DNA from 3 places in the Saccharothrix sp. AJ9571 genome. Region 3 is predicted to be linked to each of the others. Evidence: riboswitches for the same ligand, from Rfam matches in the RefSeq annotation. Region 3 holds a riboswitch; each other region holds the start of a gene.
What was found. Region 3 has a riboswitch for cobalamin ahead of L3Q67_RS30870 (TroA family protein). Riboswitches for the same ligand answer to the same signal wherever they lie in the genome.

Region 1 (4,094 bases), 610 kb from region 3:
AACCCGGAGTGCCGCCAGTACCTGCTGCGCCAGGCCTTCGAGGAGGCCGTGCACACGCACACCTTCCAGTACATCTGCGAGAGCCTCGGCCTGGTCGAGGGCGAGCTGTTCAACATGTACCGCGAGGTGCCGTCGATCTCCGACAAGGACGCGTGGGCGCTGAAGTACACGCAGAACCTGGAGGACCCGGACTTCGAGACCGGGACCCCCGAGGCCGACCAGGCGTTCCTGCGCGACCTGGTGGCGTTCTACGTGATCTTCGAGGGCATGTGGTTCTACACCGGCTTCGCCCAGATCCTGTCGCTGGGCCGCCGGAACAAGATGGTCGGCATCGCCGAGCAGTACCAGTACATCCTGCGCGACGAGTCGATCCACCTGAACTTCGGCATCGACTGCATCAACCAGATCAAGATCGAGAACCCGCACCTGTGGACCGAGGAGTTCCAGGCCGAGGTGCGCGGCATGCTGGTGGAGGCCTGCGAGCTCGAGGTCGCCTACGCCCGCGACACCATGCCGCGCGGCATGCTCGGGCTGTCGGCGCAGCTGTGCGAGCAGTACATGCACTTCATCACCGACCGCCGCGCGCAGCAGATCGGCCTGGCGCCGATCTACGGCGAGAACGAGAACCCGTTCCCGTGGATGTCGGAGGCGATGGACCTGAAGAAGGAGAAGAACTTCTTCGAGACCCGCGTCATCGAGTACCAGAGCGGCGGGGCCCTCGACTGGGACTGACGGTGCGCGCGAGCGCACACCCGCCACCGCGCGGATCTTGCTAGGCTCGGCCACGCCACTGGTTTCCCCGGGGGCGTGGCCGAGCTTTTCGCGCTCCGGGGGAAGGCAACAGGGAACCCGGTGTGAATCCGGGACTGCCCCGCAGCGGTAAGCGGGAACGAACGCCGTCACCGCGCAAGCGGTCGAGCACTGGGCACGTGCCCGGGAAGCGACGGCCAGTAGGTCCGGCCCCTCGTCGTTCGACGAGGAGCCCCGCCCGTGAGTCCGAATACCTGCCCGTGGTGCGCGCGCCGCCGGCGTGCGCGGGTCCGGGTCTCGCGGGAGGACACGTCCGAACCAGGTCGCTGGTTCGCGCGCGTTCTTTTCCGTCCCCGGGCTGTCAGACCAGCTCGCGAGGAGAGAGCAGTGGCAGAGCACAACCGCCTGGGTTCGACCGTTCTGGGATACCCGAGGATCGGTCCCGACCGGGAACTGAAGAAGGCCGTCGAGGGCTACTGGGCCGGCCGGATCGACGAAGCCGAACTCCAGAAGGTGGCCCGCGGGCTGCGCCTGGACACCTGGCGAGGACTGGCCAAGGCCGGACTCGACACGATCCCGTCGAACACCTTCTCCTTCTACGACCAAGTGCTCGACAACACCGTGCTGTTCGGCGCGCTCCCCCGGCGGTTCACCGAGCTGGGCCTGTCGCCGACCGACACCTACTTCGCCGCGGCGCGCGGGGTCCAGGAGGCGCCCGCGCTCGAGATGACGAAGTGGTTCGACACGAACTACCACTACCTGGTGCCGGAACTGGGCCCGGACACCGAGTTCACCGTGTCCGGCGGCAAGCCGCTCGACGAGTACCGCGAGGCCAGGGCCATCGGCGTGGAGACGCGGCCGGTGCTCGTCGGCCCGGTCACCTACCTGCTGCTGGCCAAAGCGGCCGAAGGCGCACCCGGCGGGTTCACCCCGCTCGACCTGCTCCCCGACCTGGTCACCGCCTACGCGCGCTTGCTCGGCACGCTGCACGACGAAGGCGTGCGGTGGGTGCAACTGGACGAACCCGCCTTCGCCGCCGATCGCACGCCCGAGGAGTTGGAGGCGCTGCGGCAGGCGTACGCGGCGCTCGGCGGCTTGGAGCGGCGGCCGAAGTTGCTGGTCGCCGGGTATTTCGGGGCGCTGGGTGACGCGCTCGGTGTGCTGGCCCGCTCCCCCGTCGACGGGCTCGCGGTCGACCTGGTCACCGAGCCGGACGCGGTGCACGCCGTCGCGGCCGAAAGCGCGTTGCGGGACAAGGAAGTGCTGGCCGGGGTGGTGGACGGGCGCAACGTCTGGCGGGTGGACGCCGACGCCGCGCTCGCCAAGGCCGCGACCCTGCTGGGCACCGCGGGCTCGGTCGGCGTGTCGACTTCGTGCTCGCTGCTGCACGTGCCGTACGACACCGCCCGTGAGTCCGATGTGGACGAACGGCTGCGTGGCTGGCTGGCTTTCGCCAGGCAGAAGGTCGAGGAAGTGGTTCTTCTCGGCAAAGCGCTCGCCGGAGAGCCCGCGGACCTGAGCGCGGCGCGCGCGGCGACCGCCGACCGGGCGAACGCCGGCGACCTCCGCGACGACCGCGTCCGCGCCCGGCTCTCCGCGTTGAAGCCGGAGCACAGCCGCCGGGGTGACTACGCCGAACGCGCGGCGGCGCAACGGGAAGCGCTGGGCTTGCCCCCGTTGCCGAGCACCACGATCGGTTCGTTCCCGCAGACCGGCGACGTGCGCAAGGCACGCGCGGCCCTGCGGGCGGGCCGGATCGACGCGGGGACCTACCGCGCGCAGATGCACGCCGAGATCGAAAAAGTGGTGCGGCTGCAAGAGGATCTGGGCCTCGACGTGCTGGTGCACGGTGAGCCGGAGCGCAACGACATGGTGCAGTACTTCGCCGAGCAACTGGCCGGGTTCGCCGCGACGGAGTTCGGCTGGGTGCAGTCCTACGGCTCGCGGTGCGTGCGGCCGCCGATCCTGTTCGGCGACGTGTCCCGGCCCGCGGCGATGACCGTGGACTGGGCGTCGTACGCGCAATCGCTGACAGCGAAGCCGGTCAAGGGCATGCTGACCGGGCCGGTGACCATCCTCGCGTGGTCCTTCGTGCGCGACGACCAGCCGCTCGCCGACACCGCGCGGCAGGTGGCACTGGCCATCCGGGACGAGGTGCACGACCTGGAGTCGGCGGGCATCCGGATCATCCAGGTCGACGAGCCCGCGCTGCGCGAACTGCTGCCGCTGCGTGCTTCGGCGCACGCCGCCTACTTCGACTGGGCGGTCGAGTCGTTCCGGCTGGCCACCTCGGGCATCGCGGATTCGACGCAGATCCACACGCACATGTGCTACTCGGAGTTCGGGGACATCCTGCCCGCCATCGACGCGATCGACGCCGACGTCACCAGCATCGAAGCGGCGCGCTCACGCATGGAAGTCCTCGACGGCCTCGGCGACTTCGCGCGGGGCGTCGGCCCGGGCGTCTACGACATCCACTCCCCGCGCGTCCCGGACGTCGACGAGGTGACCGCCCTGCTGCGCACCGCCGTGGCCGCCGTGGCACCGGAGCGGATCTGGGTGAACCCGGACTGCGGCCTCAAAACCCGCACCTACGCCGAAGTCGAACCCGCCCTGCGAAACCTGGTCGCCGCCGCCCACCGCCTACGCCCCACCCTCCCCTAACCCACCACCCGAACCCCACGTTCAAACACCCGAACCCCACACTCGAGCACCCGAGTCCCACGTTCAGACGCCCGAACCTCACACTCAGGCACCCGAACCCCACGTTCAGGTAGCCGAACCCCACATCCGCGAGCCCGAGTCCCACCAACCCCGGCAGCGGGAGTGAGGAGTTCGGCTGCCTGAGTGGGGAGTTCAGCTGCCTGAGTGTGGAACTCGGCTTCCTGGACGTGGAGGTCGCGGTCGTGAGCGTGGGGTTCGGGTGCTCGAGTGTGGGGCTCGCCGGCAACTCAACCCGTTCGCCTTCTTGTCAGATCGCCAATAAGACGGCAAGGTGTCCGGCGTAGGTCCCTCAACGGCGAAGGAGCCGGCCGTGCACAAGGTGACCACCGCCCTGCGCGAGCGTGTCCCACCGCTGACCTCCATGCCGCTCCCCCGCGCGGTGGACCGTCGGCTGCTCGGGCAGCGCTGGCCGGTCCGCGAACTCGCCGCACCCCCGGCGGGCAGTGGGCTCAAGGCCATCCCCGGTGACGACGGCGCTCCGCTGATCGGGCATTCCCTCGACTTCATGCGCTTCGGCATCGAGTGGGGCCTCCGCCGTTACGAGACCTACGGGCCCGTGTCGTGGATGGGCGCGTTCGGCCGTCGCATCGTTTCGCTGTCCGGGCCCGACGCCACGCAGA
Region 2 (4,094 bases), 4.4 Mb from region 3:
CGGGATCGCGCCGTTCTGCTGGTCGGCGGGCGGCGGTGGCTCGACGGCCTGGCCCGGCCGGACCGGGCCGATGCGCGGTGCCGGATTGGTCTGCGCGGTCTTGCCCAGCGAGAACGACCAGCCCTCGAAGCTGCCCAGCGGCGGCTTCCGGTTCATCACGCCGTACTGGCTGTAGGACCAGCCGCCGCCGTTGGGCGCGTGCCAGTAGCCCCAGTACGCCGTGGTGGGCGGGGTGTCGATGCAGGCTTCGGACTCCGGGCCCGGCTTGCCCTCGACCCGGCAGACGAACGACAACCCCCAGCGCTGCACGCCGGTGAGCTCCAGCCCGGCGTTCTGCAGCGCGCTCAGCCCGCTCGCCTGATCGCCCGGGGCGCAGCGGATGATCGAGTCGCCGCCGAGCTCGTGGAAGTCGATCACCACGGTGACCCCGTTGCCGTCCGGGCAGTACCCGGGCGTGCCCCTGCCGTGGTCGACGGCCGAAGCGGTGGCCACCGGCGCCACGGCCAGCACCAGTGCGGTGGCCGCGGCGATCCGCGCGAGTCTCATCGGAGGCTCCTCCTTCGTCCGGCGACCAGCAGGCCGACGCCGGCGGCGACCAGCACCACACCGCCGACGGCGAACTCCGCGACCGGGGCGCCGGTCTGGGCGAGTTTCTTCTGCGGGGAAGAGCCGGCGGTGTTCTGGGGCGCCGCCGCGAAACCGGCGGAGGAACTCGTGCCCGGCTGGGTGCTGCTCGACTGGCTCGACGAGCTGGACGCGGGCGGAGCCGACGAGGACGACGACGGCACCGAGGTCTCCGACGGCGGGTCGACCGGATCGGGGCCGGGACCGGGGTCGACGGGCGTGTGGGTGATCGGCACCTTCGCCAGCGCCAGCAACGCCTGCGCGGTAGTCCGGCGCCACTGGTCGCGCTGCATGTCCGGGATCCTGCCGCCGACCGCGTTCGCCACGGCGTCGTCGAAGGACTCCTTGTGGTAGGCGATCGCGCCCAGTTCGCCGGTGGCCTTCCCGGCGTTCTGCGTGGTCAGCTGGTGGGTCACCACCCAGTCGGCGGCTCGGTTCGCGGCCGTGGTGTTCCCGCTGGCGGCCAGCGCCTGCCCGGCGAGACCGGTCGAGTTGGTGTTGGAGCCGACGGTCGGCCCCGAACCGCCGAACGAGCCGTCGGCGCGCTGGGTCCGCGCCAGGTAGGCCGCGCCCTTGTCGACGGCGGCCTTCGCCCCGGCGATCCCGGTCTTGTCGGCCTCCAGCAGCGCCTGCACCGCCATGCCGGTGGAATCCGGGTCGATGGTGCTGTCGTCGGTGCAGGCCATCGAGCCTTCGGCGAAGGAGCCGCCGAGGCGGAAGCCACCGGCCGGGCACTGCTGCTTGACCAGGAAGCCGACCGCGTCCGGGGGCACGCCGCCGCTGCGGGCCAGGCCGAGCACGGCGAGCGCCTGGTCGAAGGTGTTGCTCTCGTCGTTGCCGGTGTTCTTGCTGCGCAACTGGCCCTTGAAGTCGCCGTCGGGCGCGATCAGCTCGAGGGTGGCCTGCCGGATGTCGCGGCCGGTGAAGTTCTTCGGGTCACGACCGGCGCTGACCGCGGCGGTGAGCGTCTTGGCCGTGGCCCCGGCGATCCAGGCGGTCGTGTTCGCGTCGATCGGGAAGGTGTAGTAGCCCGCGCCGCCGGTGTTGATCGCGTCGGCCACGGCCGTCACCTCGGGCCGTCCGGTGGCGCTGAGCGCGAACAACGCGTCGATGGTCAGGCCCCAGTCGGTGCCCATGAAGCCGGGGAGCGTGCCGCCGGTCAGCTCACCGGCCAGCCACTTCGCGGCGGTGGCCCCGGCGGCGGTGTGCTTGTCGGCTTCGGCGGCGGGCGAGGGCAGCGCGATCGCGGCCACGAGCGCTCCCGCACCGGTGATCCCGGCGAGCGCACGGACGAAGGCACGCATGAACGACCTTTCCCGGGACGCCCGGGAAACACGCGCGGCGCGGAGCCACTTCCCCAGGACTCCGCCCGCAATCCTCGACAGTGGAGCCTTGCCTGCTCGGCGGGCAGTCCGGCTCACGCCGCGAGGCGGCGTTCACGGTTGCGGGTCAGCGCCGGAATCGCACCGGCTTCCCCCACACGAGCACTTGACAGTAACCCACAGCGGTGGAACCACGGAAGCGATCAGGCAGAGCGCTTCCGCCGGTAGACAGTGATCCCGGCCGCTCCGCCGACCAGGAGCACCGCGGCTCCGCCGAGCACCGCGCCCCACGGGAAACCGGAATCCTGCGGCGCCGGAAGTGCCTCGCCGCCGTTCCACGCGACTCCGCCCGGCGTGACGCCGGAGGTCCCGGTCTGCCGGACCGGCGCGAGCCGCGGGGCCGGGGTGGCGTCGGCGCTCTTGTCCTTGGCGAACGACCAGCCTTCGAAACTGCCCGCCGGGGGCTTCGAGTCCTGCACGCCCGACTGCGCGAACGCCCAGTTCCCGCCCTCCGGCGCCTGCCAGTAGCTCCAGTACGCGGTGACCGGCGGGTAGTCGGCGCAGCCCTCGGCCTCCGGCCCCGGCTTGCCCTCGATCCGGCAGAGCGTGGCCAGCCCCCAGCGCTGTGAGCCGGTCAGCTCGAAGCCCGCGTTCTGCAGCGCGCTCAGGCCGCTGGCCTGTTCGCCGGGGGCGCAGCGGACGATCGGCTCCCCGCCCAGCTCGTGGAAGTCGACCACCACGGTGACCCCGTTGGCGTCCTGGCAGTACCCCGGCGTGCCTTTGCCCTGGTCCACCGCGGCGGCGGTGGTCACCGGAGCGAGGGCCGCGGTGAGCACCGCGACCGCGAGGACTGACCGAAGCCGGCGCATGGGACGACCTTTCTCCAGAGGGCACCAGACGTTAACCCACGCCAGGCGTGAGGCAGGATGTCACCGTGGATCAGCAGTTGCGCGTAGGCCTTGTCGGTGGCGGTCCCTGGGCGAAGACGGTGCACGCGCCGGGATTGGCGGAGCACCCCGGCACCGCGCTGACCGCGATCTGGACTCGCCGCCCCGAAGCCGCGCGCGAACTGGCCGAGGCGCACTGCGCCACGGCCGTGGAAACGGTGGACGACCTGCTCGAGCAGGTCGACGCGGTGGCCTTCGCGGTCCCGCCCGCCGTGCAGGGCGAGATCGCCATCCGCGCGGCGGCCGCGGGCAAGCACCTGATCCTGGAGAAGCCGATCGCCGCGGACCTCGAAACCGCCGAACGGCTGGCCGCGACCGTGGCCGAGGCGGACGTCGCCGCGCTGGTCATGTTCACCCTGCGGTTCGCCATCCAGACGCAGGAGTGGCTGGCCGGGCTCAAGGAAGCGGGCGGCTGGACCGGCGGCAGCGCGCGCTGGCTCTCCGGCGCCCTGCTGAACGAGACCTACCGCGACTCGGCGTGGCGGCACGAGGTCGCGGGCGCGCTCGCGGACGTCGGACCGCACGCATTCGACCTGCTCGACGCGGCGCTGGGCCCGATCACCGGCGTGCTCGCCGCGCACCGGAACGACGGCGACCTGTGGACCGTGCTGCTCGAGCACGAAGGCGGCATCACCAGCACCGCCACGCTCACGCTGCGGCTGCCGATCATGCCCACGGTGGTGGAACTGGCGGTGTACGGCGAGACCGGGTTCCGCTGCGTGAACCAGCGGCCGGGCACGCCGCAGGACAGCTACACCGCCCTGCTCGACGACTTCGCCGCGCTGATCGCCAGCGGTACGCGGGCCCATCCGTGTGACGTCCAGCGGGGGCTGCACATCCAGCGCGTGATCGACCAAGCCCTTCGGGTGGTTTCGAAGTAGCCCGGATAAGGCGGTACCCGGCGCGTTCGCGGCCGGGAAGAATTCCCGATCATGCGCTGGATCAAGAGTCTCGCGGCCACTCTGGCCCTGTTTTCCGCGGTGCTGGTCGTGCCGCCGACGGCTTCGGCTTCGACCGAAGGCCACCTCACCGAATGCTCGGCGGACTTCTTCCACGACGACAAGCGGCTGGGCCCGGAACGACTGCCGAAACTCGGCGTGGTCGGCTGGCAGTTGCTGGGCTACCACCGCACCGGGCACCAGCCGGTCGACCGGTTCCTCGACGAGTACTACGACGAAGCCGCGGGCAGCTGGCGCTATCC
Region 3 (4,094 bases):
GGCGGTTCGACGCGGTGATCGCGGCCCAGGCCTGGCACTGGGTCGATCCGGTCGCGGGGGTGGCCAAGGCGGCCCGGGTGCTGCGCCCCGGCGGCACGCTGGCCGTGTTCTGGCACGCCTTCGTCCCGCCGGCGGAAGTGAACGACGCCCTCGCGGCAGCCTACGAACGCGCGGTGCCCGACCCGCCGTTCGACCTGCGCAAGGTGGCGGCCCACGGCTACCAGCCACTGGCCGACAAGGCCGCAGGCGACATCCGGGCCGCGGGCGGGTTCGCCACCCCGGAACACCGGCGGTACGAGTGGGACCAGCGCTACACCCGCGACGGATGGCTTGCGCTGACTTCCACCACGGGTGCGTTCACCCACCTCCCGCCGGAGCAGGCGGCCGCGGTGCTGGACGAGGTCGCCGCGGCGGTCGAAGACGAGTTCACCGTGCGCTACTCCACCCTGGCCGTCACCGCTTCCCGCGCTGCTCGCTAACCGACGCGGGCCCGCGTTCGCGAAGTCCGGTACAGGATGACCACGAACGCGGGCACGCCGATGATCGAGGTGACCACCCCGACCGGCACCTCCTGCGGGTCGAGCGCGGTGCGGGCCAGCGTGTCCACCCAGACCAGGAACACCGCGCCCGCCACCGCGGTCACCGGCAGCAGGCGGAGGTGACCGGGGCCGGCGAGCGCCCGGGCCGCGTGCGGCAGCACCAGCCCGACGAAGCCGACCGCGCCCACCGCGCTGACCAGTGCGGCGGTCAGCAACGCGGTGACGCACAGCAGCACGACCCGCGTGCGTCCCACCGAAACCCCCAGCGCGGCGGCCGTGTCCTGCCCGAGTGCGAACACGTCCAGCGCACGGGCGTGCCCGAAACACACGCCCAGCGCCACGGCCAGCACCAGCGCGCCCACCGCGACCTCCGTCCAGGATGCGCTGGCGAATGAGCCGAGCAGCCAGAACAGCACCCCGCGCGTGGTCTCGGCGTCGGCCGCGGTGAGCACGACGAACGAGGTGAGCGCGGAGAACAACTGCATCGCCGCGACACCGGAGAGCACCACGCGATCGGTACTCCCGCCGAGCATCCGGCTCAGCACCAGCACGGACGCGAACGACAGCGCGGCACCGGCGAAAGCACCGGCGAAAGCACCGGCGGACAACGAAACCACCCCGCCGCCCACGCCGAGCACGACCACCAGCACGGCACCGGTCGACGCACCGGAGGACACACCCAGCACGAAGGGATCCGCCAGCGGATTGCGCAGCAGCGACTGCATCACCACCCCGCACACGCCGAGCCCGGCACCGCAGACCGCGGCCAGCAGCGCCCGCGGCAGCCGCAGGTGCCACACGATGCCGTCACGCAAGGGGCCGAGCACCGGCTCGCCGAGGCCGAGGTGCGCCAGCACGGTCGAATACACCTCGCCGATGCCGATCCCGGCCGGGCCGATGGTGATCACCACCGCGATCGAGAGCACGAGCACGCCGAGCCCCACCACGCAGAACCAGGCCACCTGCGACCCGGTGCGCGGCCGCTTCACCCGGTGAGCCCGAAGTTCCGCAGCGCCTGCGCGACCTGCTCGGTCCCGTCCACGGTCCGGATCGACGGGTTCATCGCCTGCCCGCTGAGCAGCACGAAACGTTTGTTCCTCACGGCTTCGAGGTTCTGGGTGACCGGGTGCGATCCGAGGAAGGCGATCTTGGCCTCACCGGTCTCCGCGGTCTGCGAGCGGCGCGTCAGATCACCGAGCACGATCACCTGCGGATCGCGTTCGGCGACGGTCTCCCAGTTGATCTGCGGCCATTCCGCGTGGGTGTCGTCGAAGACGTTGCGCGCGCCGAGCGTGGTGGTGATGACGCCCGGCGCCCCGCAGCACCCGGCCAGGTAAGGGGATTCGGCGTTGGCGAACCAGTAGAGCAGGCTGACGTTCCGCGCGTCCAGGGTCGCGCGTTCCATCCGCCCCTTCAGCTCCGTGATCAGCTGCTCGCCGCGCGGTTCCACCCCGAACAGGCTCGCCAGCTGGCGGATCTCGGTGTAGACGACCTCCATGGTCAGCGTTTCGGTGCGCACCCCGTCGCCGCCGGCGTCGTTGTCCTTGAGGCAGTCGGTCGGCGAGACGTAGGTCGGCACGCCGAGTTGCTCGAACTGCTCGCGCGTGGCCACGCCGCCCTGGCCGAGCGTGGAGACGAACGAGGCCGCCACGAAGTCCGGCTCGACCGCCAGTACCGCCTCGAAGGACGGGTTGTTCTCGGCCAGCCGGGGCACCTTCGCGTTGTCGGCGGCCAGCGCGGGAAGCACCGGGTCGGTCCAGGTGGCCGTGCCCGCCATCCGGTCGGCCAGCCCCAGCGAAAGCAGGATTTCGGCACTGCCCTGGTTCAGCGCGACCGCGCGCTCGGGTGGCTTGGCCACGCTCACCCGGTGCCCGCAGTTCTCCGCGGTCCGGCCGGCGGGTGGTTCGGCGGGATCCGGCGTGCACGCGGTGAGGAGCAGCGCGGCGGCGATCAGGGCGAAGCGGAACTGGGGCACGGGCGATCCCTGCGTCGAGGGCCCGAACGCGGAGCCCAGCGGTCTGGTGGCCCCGGCCGCGCCGGGGTGCCAGCAGGTCTTCGGACTCGGGGTCGTCCGGGCAGAACGCCTTCCCGGACCGGAGTCCAGTGGCCGCTGTCCTGCCCGTCGCCGCTCACCGCTGCGCGTCAGCTCCGGATTCCCACCGGATTCCCTGACCCACGCCCGGAGCGTGGGTGCGACTGGCGCCCGGAAGGTATCACGCGGCCTGCCGGGCGGCCCTTGACCGGCCTGTGGGATGTCGTGCAATCTTTTCCGAAGTTGTTCGTTGTTGTTGAATAAGGTGCAGGAGCAACCTAAAGATGACCGCTTCCCGGTTCAGATCCGCTTCTCGGGCACTCGCCGCTCTGCTCGTCTCCGGCGCGATGGTGGCGGGGATCGCACCCGCCTCGGCCGCGCAAGTCCCGGACCACGGCACCGCCGAAGCCGGCAATCCGTTCGTCGACGGCTGGTACGCCGATCCGGACGTGGCCATCTACGACAACACCTACTGGGTCTTCCCGACGACCTCGCGGGTCTACGCCGAACAGACGCACCTCGACGCGTTCTCGTCCAAGGACCTCGTGCACTGGACGAAGCACAGCAACGTGCTGACCACCGAATCGGTGTCCTGGGCGAAGTACGCGGTGTGGGCGCCGGCCCCGATCGAGCGCGGCGGCAAGTACTACCTCTACTTCGCCGCCAACGACATCCAGAGCGACTCGGAGCACGGCGGCATCGGGGTGGCCGTCGCCGACCGGCCGGAAGGCCCGTACTCCGACGCGCTCGGCCACCCGCTGATCGACGCGTTCCACCACGGCGCGCAGCCCATCGACCAGGACGTCTTCATCGACGACGACGGTCAGGCGTACATGTACTACGGCGGCTGGGGCCACGCGAACGTGGTCAAGCTGAACGAGGACATGACCAGCCTCGGCACCTTCGAAGACGGCAGCACCTACCGCGAGATCACCCCGACGCCGGAGTACGTCGAGGGCTCGCAGATGTTCAAGCGGAACGGCAAGTACTACCTGATGTGGTCCGAAGGCGGCTGGACCGGGCCGAACTACTCGGTGTCCTACGCCATGGCCGACTCGCCGCTCGGGCCGTTCACCAAGCTGGACAAGGTGCTCGCGCAGGACCCCGCGGTGGCACGCGGCTCGGGGCACAACTCCGTGATCAACGTGCCGGGCACGGACATCTGGTACATCGTCTACCACCGGCGCCCGCTCAGCGAGACCAACGGCAACCACCGCCAGCTCGCCTACGACCGGATGAACTTCAACGACGACGGCACCATCGCGCGCATCACGATGAAGGTCGAGGACAACTTCGCCGACGACAACACCTTCGGCTGGAAGACCTACGGCGGGCAGTGGGCGGCGAAGGCCGGGCAGCTGCGCGCGGACCGCTCGGCGGGCGGGAAAGCGTTGCTGGACACCAACTTCGGGAACTTCACGCAGGACACCGACGTGCGGCTGACCTCCAGCCGCGGGGACGCCGGGGTCGTCTTCCGGGCGACCGGCGCCGCGGTGGGCACCGACAGCTACCGGGGCTACTAC

Region 1: it holds a riboswitch for cobalamin, as region 3 does, so the genes downstream of both, metE (5-methyltetrahydropteroyltriglutamate--homocysteine S-methyltransferase) here and L3Q67_RS30870 (TroA family protein) in region 3, are expected to answer to the same signal.
Region 2: it holds a riboswitch for cobalamin, as region 3 does, so the genes downstream of both, L3Q67_RS09750 (prenyltransferase/squalene oxidase repeat-containing protein) here and L3Q67_RS30870 (TroA family protein) in region 3, are expected to answer to the same signal.

Annotation. Positions count from the first base shown of each region.
Region 1 is NZ_CP091382.1:6,046,811-6,050,904, reverse strand. Features, by position in the region: gene L3Q67_RS28105 (ribonucleotide-diphosphate reductase subunit beta) at 1-732, shown strand, start outside; cobalamin riboswitch at 775-1,026, shown strand; gene metE (5-methyltetrahydropteroyltriglutamate--homocysteine S-methyltransferase) at 1,138-3,414, shown strand; gene L3Q67_RS28095 (cytochrome P450) at 3,836-4,094, shown strand, end outside.
Region 2 is NZ_CP091382.1:2,238,639-2,242,732, forward strand. Features, by position in the region: gene L3Q67_RS09745 (ABC transporter substrate-binding protein) at 1-546, opposite strand, end outside; gene L3Q67_RS09750 (prenyltransferase/squalene oxidase repeat-containing protein) at 543-1,928, opposite strand; cobalamin riboswitch at 2,010-2,157, opposite strand; gene L3Q67_RS09755 (SCO2322-related protein) at 2,150-2,815, opposite strand; gene L3Q67_RS09760 (Gfo/Idh/MocA family protein) at 2,881-3,774, shown strand; gene L3Q67_RS09765 (TNT domain-containing protein) at 3,826-4,094, shown strand, end outside.
Region 3 is NZ_CP091382.1:6,657,467-6,661,560, reverse strand. Features, by position in the region: gene L3Q67_RS30880 (class I SAM-dependent methyltransferase) at 1-479, shown strand, start outside; gene L3Q67_RS30875 (FecCD family ABC transporter permease) at 476-1,528, opposite strand; gene L3Q67_RS30870 (TroA family protein) at 1,525-2,514, opposite strand; cobalamin riboswitch at 2,569-2,755, opposite strand; gene L3Q67_RS30865 (family 43 glycosylhydrolase) at 2,856-4,094, shown strand, end outside.